Regions from separate parts of the Micromonospora sp. NPDC047134 genome, predicted to be linked through region 1. Evidence: predicted binding sites of a transcription regulator. Region 1 holds the regulator's gene; each other region holds the start of a gene.
The links. The regulator HrcA, encoded in region 1, represses chaperone genes, less so after heat shock. The targets are predictions, from matches to a motif close to GGTTNGCACNCTCNNNNNGAGNGTGCNAACC.

Region 1 (3,275 bases):
CGGGTGCCCAGCGCCGCGGCGGTCATCGGCACGGTGACCCGGCAGTGCAGGTCGTCGCCCTTGCGGGAGAAGACGTCGTGGGGCCGCTCGTGGATCTCGACGTAGAGGTCACCGGCGGTACCACCGCCCGGACCGACCTCACCCTGCTGGGCCAGGCGGATCCGCATCCCGTCCTCCACCCCGGCCGGGATCTTCACCGTCAGCGACCGGCGGGTCCGGACCCGGCCGTCACCGGCACAGGTCGGGCAGGGGTGCGGGATGGTGGTGCCGTAACCCTGGCAGACCGTGCAGGGCCGGGCGGAGACCACCTGACCGAGGAAGGTGCGCTGCACCGACTGCACCTCACCCCGGCCACCGCACGCCTCGCAGGTGGCCAGGTGGGTGCCGGCGGCGGTACCCGCACCGGAGCAGGTGCTGCACAGCACGGCGGTGTCCACCGTGATCGGTGCCTCCACCCCGAAGGCGGTCTCCTGAAGGTCCAGTTCCAGCCGCAGGATCGCGTCGGCACCGGGCCGGGTACGCGGTCGCGGCCCCCGGCCCGCGCCGGTCGCCCCGCCGAAGAAGGCGTCCATGATGTCCTGGAAGCCGACGAAGGGACCGGCGCCACCGGGCCCGCCCGGTCCACCGGCACCGCCGCCGCCCGGGGCCAACGGGTCGCCACCGAGGTCGACGATCTGCCGCTTCCGATCGTCCGAGAGAACCTCGTACGCGGCGTTGATGTCCTTGAACTTCTCCTGTGCCTCCGGGTCCGGATTGACATCCGGGTGGAATTGCCGCGCCAGCTTGCGGTAGGCGCGCTTGATCTCGTCATCGGAGGCTCCTCGGCTGACGCCGAGAATGCCGTAGTAGTCCCTGGCCACTGCGTTCCGTGTCCTCGTGTTCGTCTCGCATTACGCCGGTCGGCGGCAGCCCACCGTCGGCCCTGACTGATCAGTTCTGGGCCAGCAGCTCGCCCACGTAGCGTGCCACGGCCCTCACCGTGGCGATGGTCCCGGGGTAGTCCATCCGGGTCGGCCCCAGTACGCCCATTCCCCCGACGATGGTCTCCCCCGGTCCGTAGCCGGTGCTGACCACGGAGGCCGCCCGCAGGTTGTCGATCTTGTTCTCGTCCCCGATGCGCACCCGCAGGGTGCTCGGCTCAACCTCACCGATGAGTTTGAGCAGGACGACCTCCTCTTCGAGGGCCTCCAGGATCGGCCGCAGCGAACCTTGGAAGTCCAGCAGGCCACCGCGGGCCAGGTTGGCGGTGCCGGCCAGCGCGATCCGCTCCTCGTGCCGCTCGACCAGTGTCTCCAGCAGCACGGTGGACAGGGTGGTCATGGCCGGCCGCAGGTGTGGCCCACACTCGTCGATGAGGGTCTGCACCAGGGGCGGGGTCTCCGACAGCTGGATGCCGACCAGCTTCTCGTTGACCGTCCGGCGCAGGTCCAGCACGTCGTCCGCGGCGATCGGGGCGGGCAGTTCGACCAGCCGCTGCTCGACCCGCCCGGTGTCGGTGATCACGACCAGCATCAGTCGGGTGGTCGAGATGGGCACCAGTTCCAGGTGGCGCACCCGGGAGCGGGCCAGGCTGGGGTACTGCACCACGGCGACCTGCCGGGTCAGTTGAGCCAGCAGCCGCACGGTGCGGTGCACCACGTCGTCGAGGTCCACCGCCCCGGCCAGGAACCGCTCGATCGCCCGGCGTTCGGCCGGGCTCAGCGGCTTGACCCGGCTCAACCGGTCGACGAAGAGCCGGTAGCCGCGGTCGGTGGGCACCCGGCCGGCACTGGTGTGCGGCTGCCGGATGTAGCCCTCCTCCTCCAGCACGGCCATGTCGTTTCTGACGGTGGCCGGTGAGACACCGAGCTGGTGCCGCTCGACCAGCGCCTTGCTGCCGACCGGCTCCTGGGTGGCGACGTAGTCCTCGACAATCGCCCGCAGTACGGCGAGCTTGCGGTCGTCGAGACCCATCTCCCACCTCCTGTCGCAGGTCAGTGTCGAGCGTCACCGTCGCCGAATAGGCACCCTGGCACTCGACTGTAGCGAGTGCCAGTCTACGTCGAGGCCCCCCGCCAGCGCGATGATCAAGAAGTGGAGCTGTCCGAGGGCCGATCGGCGACGTGACACTCGCCGGTGTCGCTATGGTGCGCCATTGCCGCTGACACCTACGGTGAGGTCCATGACCGAACCACCTCGTCCCCCAGATTACGGCGACGATCCCACCGCCCCGGTGTCCGGATCGTCTGGCCAGGGCGGCTACCCGCCGCCCGGCGGTTATCCCCCGCCCGGTGGCTACCCACCCCCCGGTGACCAGCCCTCGTCGGCCGGCTATCCGCCCCCGGGTGGTTATCCGCCGCCCGGCGGCTACCCTCCGCCCGGTGTCGGTTACCCGACCGGGGGCTATGACGCGCCGGGAGGCGGCTACGGCGCGCCCGGGGGCGGGTACGGCACCAACGAGGACAAGACCTGGGCTCTCATCGCCCACTTCGGCGGTCCGCTCGGCGTGTTCATCGGTGGTGGCCTGCTCGGCTGGGTGGCGCCGCTGATCGCGAACATGACCCGTGGGCAGCAGTCCCCGACCGTACGGGCACACGCCGTCGCGGCCCTCAACTTCCAGCTCACCTGGGCGATCGTCGGGCTGCTGAGCTGGGTGCTCACCGCGATCACCTGCGGCATTCTGTTCTTCGTCCCGCTGCTGGTCTGGATCATCCCGGTGATCTTCGGCATCATCGCCGGGGTCAAGGCCAACGAGGGTGTCCTCTACCGCTACCCGATGAGCTACTCCTTCGTTAAGGGCTGATCGGCAGCTAGGGCAGCAGGTCACGCACCACGGCGTCGGCGAGCAGCCGGCCGCGCAGGGTCAGCACCGCGCGGCCGGCCGCGTAGTCGGGGGCGGCCAGCAGGCCGTCGGTCACCGCCCGCGCCGCAGCCGCCCGACCGGGGTCGTCCAGCACCTCCAGGGGCAGGCCCTCGGCCAGCCGCAGCCGGAGCATGACCTCCTCCATCCGGGCCTCGTCGGGGGTCAGCACCTCCCGGGCCAGGCCAGGTGATTGCCCGGCGGCCAGGCGTTGGGCGTACGCGGTGGGATGTTTGACGTTCCACCAGCGCACCCCACCGACATGGCTGTGCGCCCCCGGTCCCAGGCCCCACCAGTTGCCGCCGGTCCAGTAGAGCAGGTTGTGCCGGCACCGGGCCGACGGCGTACGGGCCCAGTTGGACACCTCGTACCAGGAGAAACCGGCCGCCTCGAGGGCGGCCTCGGCGGCCAGGTAGCGGTCCGCGGCGACGTCGTC
Region 2 (3,275 bases), on a different contig from region 1:
GCAGCCATGACCACGGACGACGATCAGGCCCACGAGGCGTCGCCGGTCAGCTGGGTCCCGGTTGAACTACCGGGCACACTGCCGATCGACCGGCTGGACTACGGCGACGCCGAGCAACTGGCGGAGATGACCGGGACGGCCGAACCACCCGAGGAGCCACTGATCCTGGTGGACGAGCCGGTGCCGCACCGCCCGCCGTACGACCGGGCGCAGAAGCGGCGTAACCAACGCCCCTTGCCGAGATGACGAGAAGGGCGGACCGCTGACGCGGCCCGCCCTTCTCGGCGTTGGAGCTGGACTCAGAAGTCCATGTCCCCGCCGCCCGGGGCAGCCGGGGCGGCCGGGGTCTTCTCCGGCTTGTCCGCCACCACGGCCTCCGTGGTGAGGAACAGCGCGGCGATCGACGCGGCGTTCTGCAGCGCCGAACGGGTCACCTTGGCCGGGTCGATGATGCCGGCGGCCAGCAGGTCGACGTACTCGCCGGTCGCGGCGTTGAGGCCGTGACCCGCGTCGAGGTTGCGAACCCGCTCGACCACGACGCCGCCCTCAAGGCCGGCGTTGACGGCGATCTGCCGCAGCGGGGCGTCCAGCGCGATCTTGACGATCTGCGCACCGGTCGCCTCGTCGCCGGCCAGGTCCAGCTTGTCGAAGGCGGTCTTGCCGGCCTGCACCAGCGCGACGCCACCACCCGGGACGATGCCCTCCTCGACGGCGGCCTTGGCGTTGCGCACCGCGTCCTCGATGCGGTGCTTGCGCTCCTTGAGCTCGACCTCGGTGGCCGCGCCGACCTTGATCACCGCAACACCGCCGGCCAGCTTGGCCAGCCGCTCCTGCAGCTTCTCCCGGTCGTAGTCGGAGTCGCTCTTGTCGATCTCGGCCCGGATCTGGTTAACCCGGCCCTGGATCTGCTCGGCGTCGCCGGCACCGTCGACGATGGTGGTCTCGTCCTTGGTCACCACGACCTTGCGGGCGCGGCCCAGCATGTCGAGACCGGCGGCGTCCAGCTTGAGGCCGACCTCCTCGCTGATGACCTGGCCACCGGTGAGGATGGCGATGTCGGTCAGCATGGCCTTGCGGCGGTCACCGAAGCCCGGCGCCTTGACGGCGACCGACTTGAAGGTGCCCCGGACCTTGTTGACCACCAGGGTGGCCAGGGCCTCGCCCTCCAGGTCCTCGGCGATGATCAGCAGCGGCTTGCCCGACTGCATGACCTTCTCCAGGATCGGGAGCAGGTCCTTGACCGAGGAGATCTTGCTGTTCGCGATCAGGATGTACGGGTCGTCGAAGACGGCCTCCATACGCTCCGGGTCGGTCATGAAGTAGGCCGAGATGTAGCCCTTGTCGAAGCGCATGCCCTCGGTGAGCTCCAGCTCCAGCCCGAAGGTGTTGCTCTCCTCGACGGTGATGACGCCTTCCTTGCCGACCTTGTCCATCGCCTCGGCGATGATCTCACCGACGGTGTTGTCACCGGCGGAGATGGAGGCGGTGGAGGCGATCTGCTCCTTGGTCTCGACGTCCTTGGCGAGCTTGAGCAGCTCCTCCGAGACGCTCGTGACCGCAGCCTCGATGCCCCGCTTCAGGGCCATCGGGTTGGCACCGGCGGCCACGTTGCGCAGACCCTCGCGAACGAGAGCCTGGGCCAGGACGGTCGCCGTCGTCGTGCCGTCACCGGCCACGTCGTCGGTCTTCTTGGCGACCTCCTTGACCAGCTCAGCGCCGATCTTCTCGTACGGGTCCTCGAGCTCGATCTCCTTGGCGATGCTCACACCATCGTTGGTGATGGTGGGGGCACCCCACTTCTTCTCGAGCACCACGTTGCGGCCCTTGGGGCCGAGGGTCACCTTCACGGCGTCGGCGAGCTGGTTCATGCCCCGCTCGAGGCCGCGGCGCGCCTCTTCGTCGAACGCGATCATCTTGGCCATACGGCGTTGTCCTCCTGGACACTCACGGGCCACCCGAGTGTGTGGCCCGGATGAACCGTCTGGTGTACGCACCTTGGGACGTCGCCACCTGGCGACGACGACGTCTCCTCGGCCGGGCCGGATAGCCCGCGACGACCGGCCACGTGCCTCACCCGCAGTTATGCCACGAGTGCGACCGCAGCCCCACCGTCCCGACCAGTTGGCACTCACGCCATGCGAGTGCCAATGACTTGTTTAGCACTCTCACCTGCCGAGTGCAAGCACGATGGCCCGGCTCAGCCGAGTTCGGCAGCCAGTTGCCCGCTGTTCACCGGCCCCTCGTGCGCCCGCTGCTCGGCGTACGTGACCAGCAGCCCGACCAGTTGAGCCAGGTAGGCCGGCAGCCCCAACAGGGCCGCCCCGCCGATCGCCAGAACCGCACCGACGGCGGTGTCCATGGCGGCGAGGGGCTCGGTGCCGAACGGGGTCAGTACCGCCCCCTCCACCATGCCGACGACGATCCCGAGGGCGATCACCGCCCCGCCGGTCAGTGCCACCCGGCCGAGCAGCAGCCCCAGCCGGTCACGCAGCATCCGGTGGGAGCGACCGATCGGGTCACGGCGCTCGAACAGGTAGACCGGGCCGGCCATGGCCAGCGCGAAGGCCGCGTAGACACCGGGCAGGAAACAGAGACAGAAGCCGAGGGTCATGATCAGGGTGAAGATCAAGCTCCAGCCCCAGAGGCCGAGCGCCCGACGCAGGCCATAGCCGAAGGCGCCGCCGAGGGTGACCTGCTCGCCGGCCGCCTGTCGGGTGACCACCCAGGCGCCGGCGGCCCAGCCGACACACTGCACCAAGCCGAAGATCAGACTTCCGCCGAGCAGCACTGACAGCCAGATGGCCAGGTCGACCCCGAAGTTGGCGGGCAGGGCCGTGGAGTCGGCGGTGAGTTCGGCATCCCACCTGGCCGAGGGATCGAAGACCAGCGCGAGCACCGACAGCGCCACCGCCGGCAGCACCTGGGTCACCAGGAGGATCGGCAGCAGCAGCTGCCAACCCCGGCGCACCGCACCCAGGCAGCGGGCGAACCACGCACCCAGCCCCACCCCGGGTGGGGTGACCAGGGGGTCGGCCGGGTCGAACCCGTGCGCCGCCGGGTCGTACCAGCCATGGAAGGGCTGCCCCGGATACCCGGCCTGGCCGGGATAGACCGGTTGCCCCGGATAGAGTGCCGGCCCCGGCTGACCCGGATACCCGGCCTGACCCGGGTACCCCGGCTGACCGGGATAGGCCGCCTGACCCGGGGACCCCGGCTGGCCCGGATACCCAGGCTGACCCGGGTAGGCCTGCTGGCCCGGATACCCCGGTTGGCCG
Region 3 (3,275 bases), on a different contig from region 1:
AGCCGAGGTCGTCGTCGAGCACCGACAGGATCTGGGCCAGGGCGGCGCCACCACCGGGCACCGTACCCTCCTCGACCGCGGCCTTGGTCGCGGCGATGGCGTCCTCGATGCGGTGCTTGCGCTCCTTCATCTCGACCTCGGTGGCCGCGCCGACCTTGACCACGGCGATGCCGCCGGAGAGCTTGGCCAGCCGCTCGGCCAGCTTCTCCCGGTCCCAGTCGGAGTCCGAAGCCTCGATCTCCTTGCGGATCTGGGCGACCCGGTCGGCGACCTCGCTGGCCTGCCCGCCACCGTCGACGACGGTGGTGTTCTCCTTGTCGACCACGATGCGCCGGGCGGTGCCGAGCACCTCCAGGCCGACCTGGTCGAGCTTGTAGCCCAGCTCGGGGGCGACCAGCTCGGCGCCGGTGAGGATCGCCATGTCCTGGAGCATCGCCTTGCGGCGGTCACCGAAGCCGGGGGCCTTGACCGCGCAGACCTTGAGGGTCTTGCGGATCGAGTTGACCACCAGGGTGGACAGCGCCTGACCCTCGACGTCCTCGGCGATGATCAGCAGCGGCTTGTTGTTCTGGAGGACCTTCTCCAGCAGCGGCAGCAGCTCCTCGATCGCCGAGATCTTCTGCGTGGTGATCAGGATGTACGCGTCCTCCAGGACGGACTCCTGCGCCTCCGCGTCGGTGACGAAGTTCGGCGAGATGAAGCCCTTGTCGAACTGGAGTCCCTCGGTGACCTCCAGCTCGGTGTGCAGGGCGGAGCCCTCCTCGACGGTGATCACACCGTCCCGGCCGACCCGCTCCATCGCCTCGGCGATCAGCTCGCCGATGGTGGCGTCCTGGGCCGAGATCGTCGCGACGTGGGCGACGGACTTCTTGTCGGAGACCTCCACGGCCTTGCCGAGCAGGGCCTCGGAGACCTTGGCCGCGGCGGCGTCGATGCCCCGCTTGAGACCGGCCGGGTTGGCACCCGCGGTCACGTTGCGCAGGCCCTCACGGACCATCGCCTGGGCCAGCACGGTGGCGGTGGTGGTCCCGTCGCCGGCGACGTCGTTGGTCTTGGTCGCCACCTCCTTGACCAGCTGCGCACCGAGGTTCTCGTAGGGGTTGGTGAGCTCGATCTCCTTGGCGATGGTCACACCATCGTTGGTGATCGTCGGCGCACCGAATTTCTTGTCCAGGACGACGTTGCGCCCGCGCGGCCCGAGGGTGACCTTCACCGCGTTGGCGAGCGCGTTGACACCGTGCTCCAGCTGGTGCCGGGCGTCATCCGAGAAGCTCAGGATCTTCGCCATGTATGTCCCTTCGAAGCGACGTTGCCCCGGCCCGGCGAGCCGGTCCGGGGCAACGACACTGATCGGTTGCTTACTTCTCGATGATCGCGAGGACGTCGCGGGCGGAGAGCACCAGGTACTCCTCGCCGGCGTACTTGACCTCGGTGCCGCCGTACTTCGAGTAGAGGACGGTGTCCCCGACCTTGACGTCCATCGGGATCCGGTCGCCGTCGTCGTCGAAACGACCCGGGCCGACAGCGAGGACGGTGCCCTCCTGCGGCTTCTCCTTGGCGGTGTCGGGAATCACGATGCCCGACGCAGTGGTGGTCTCAGCCTCGTTCGCCTGGACCAGGATCCGGTCCTCGAGCGGCTTGATCGCAACCTTGGTCGCGGTAGTCACGGGCATACCCTCCTGGGGTACTGGTTTCGTTACCGGTCGGCATGCCGACCAGCGTCAATCTGCCACATGCCACCGGGCGGGGCCGTCGTCGCGGGTGCCGGTCCGCCTGGCGTTCAACACCCGGACACCAGGCCCGAGTGTTGGCACCCTCAGGGTGAGAGTGCTAATCGCAGGTTATGCCTCGGCTAGCACTCCGTCAAGGAGAGTGCCAACGGCCACCCCTCGTGTCGCCATCTTTTCGCCACCCCCGCCACCTGTTCTCCACTCCTTCGCCAGGGGTTACCGCAACATGCCCGTCCTGTCTTCCGTCCGACCATCCGATTCCCTACGGTGCGGCACGACCACATCACGGAGGGAGACGGCATGGCCGACGTACCGACCCTGGGGTTTCTCCGGGACCAGTTGCGCCGGGCCCGCAAGACCCGCGGGCTCAGCCAGGAGGACCTGAGCAAGTTGATCAATTACGCGCCCTCCTCGATCAGCGCGATCGAGACCGGGCAGAACCAGCTCAGCGCGGACTACCTGGCCCGGTTCGACAAGGTGCTGGAGACCGGTGGCCTCTTCGTCGGGATGCTGGAGCTGATCCGCCTGCACGCCGAGCCGGACTGGTTCCGGCCATGGGGTGAGATCGAACGGGAGGCGGTCTCGCTGCGCTGGTACGACCCGGCCGTGGTGCCGGGCCTGCTCCAGACCGAGGCGTACGCCCGAGCGATGCTGCGGGCCGGGCCGCCGCTGACCGACGAGCAGGTCGAAAAGCGGGTGCTGGCCCGGATGGCCCGACAGGAGGTGCTCGCTCGCGACGAGCCGCCGCAGTTCGTCGCGATCCTGGACGAGCTGGCGCTGCGCCGACAGGTCGGCGACCGGGCGACGATGGTCGAGCAATGTGAGCACCTGCGCACCCTTGCCGACCGGCCATTTGTCCAGGTGCGGATCATTCCGGCCGCGACTCCCTGGTACATCGGATTGAACGGCCCCTTCGTGCTCGCCCGGCTCGCCGACGGCACCGAGGTGGCGCATCTGGACGACCAACTCCGGGGAAACACCGTGGACAGCCCGAACGACCTTGCCAGCCTCGGACGGGGTTGGGAGACTGTGGCCGGTGAGGCGCTGCCGCACCGGCAGTCCGCCCGCCTGATCGAGGAAGTGGCGAAGTCATGGACCTGAGCCGTGCCGCTTGGCGCAAATCCTCCCGCAGCAACAGCAACGGCGGTGCCTGTGTCGAGGTCGCCGACAACCTGCCCGACCTGGTCGCCGTACGCGACAGCAAGGACCCGACCGGCCCGGTGCTCGCCTTCACCCCCACCAGTTGGCGCGCCTTCATCACCTCCCACCACCCCACCCGGCCGCCCAGGACGTGATCGGCCCCGTCCCGGGAGTGTGATCGAGCCGGGCCGGGCCGGTTGGGTGGGGGCGATCGGTGGGTCGGGACAATGGGCGGGTGGATCTGGAGCAGCTTGCCGCCCTGCGTACCCCCGAGGGGTCGGCCGCCCTCGCGGCGGCGACCGAGGTGGCCGGGGGCGATCCCCTGGCTGCGGCGGCGGCGCTGCGCTCGGCCGGGATTCCGGCCGGGCTGGCGGCGGCGGCCCTGACCCAGGCGGAACTGCGCCG

Region 2: groL (chaperonin GroEL) is a predicted target of HrcA. The motif match lies at 2,120-2,150, and genes of this name have one in related genera.
Region 3: groES (co-chaperone GroES) is a predicted target of HrcA. The motif match lies at 1,806-1,836, and genes of this name have one in related genera.

The regions. Positions count from the first base shown of each region.
Region 1 is NZ_JBEYUI010000019.1:48,171-51,445, reverse strand. Features, by position in the region: gene dnaJ (molecular chaperone DnaJ) at 1-860, opposite strand, end outside; gene hrcA (heat-inducible transcriptional repressor HrcA) at 931-1,953, opposite strand; gene ABZ795_RS21590 (DUF4870 domain-containing protein) at 2,162-2,782, shown strand; gene hemW (radical SAM family heme chaperone HemW) at 2,790-3,275, opposite strand, start outside.
Region 2 is NZ_JBEYUI010000008.1:54,112-57,386, reverse strand. Features, by position in the region: gene ABZ795_RS12635 (hypothetical protein) at 7-246, shown strand; gene groL (chaperonin GroEL) at 300-1,922, opposite strand; gene ABZ795_RS12625 (hypothetical protein) at 2,198-3,007, opposite strand; gene ABZ795_RS12620 (hypothetical protein) at 3,071-3,275, shown strand, end outside.
Region 3 is NZ_JBEYUI010000018.1:129,011-132,285, reverse strand. Features, by position in the region: gene groL (chaperonin GroEL) at 1-1,288, opposite strand, end outside; gene groES (co-chaperone GroES) at 1,359-1,673, opposite strand; gene ABZ795_RS21370 (helix-turn-helix transcriptional regulator) at 2,031-2,831, shown strand; gene ABZ795_RS21365 (DUF397 domain-containing protein) at 2,822-3,025, shown strand; gene ABZ795_RS21360 (methyltransferase domain-containing protein) at 3,106-3,275, shown strand, end outside.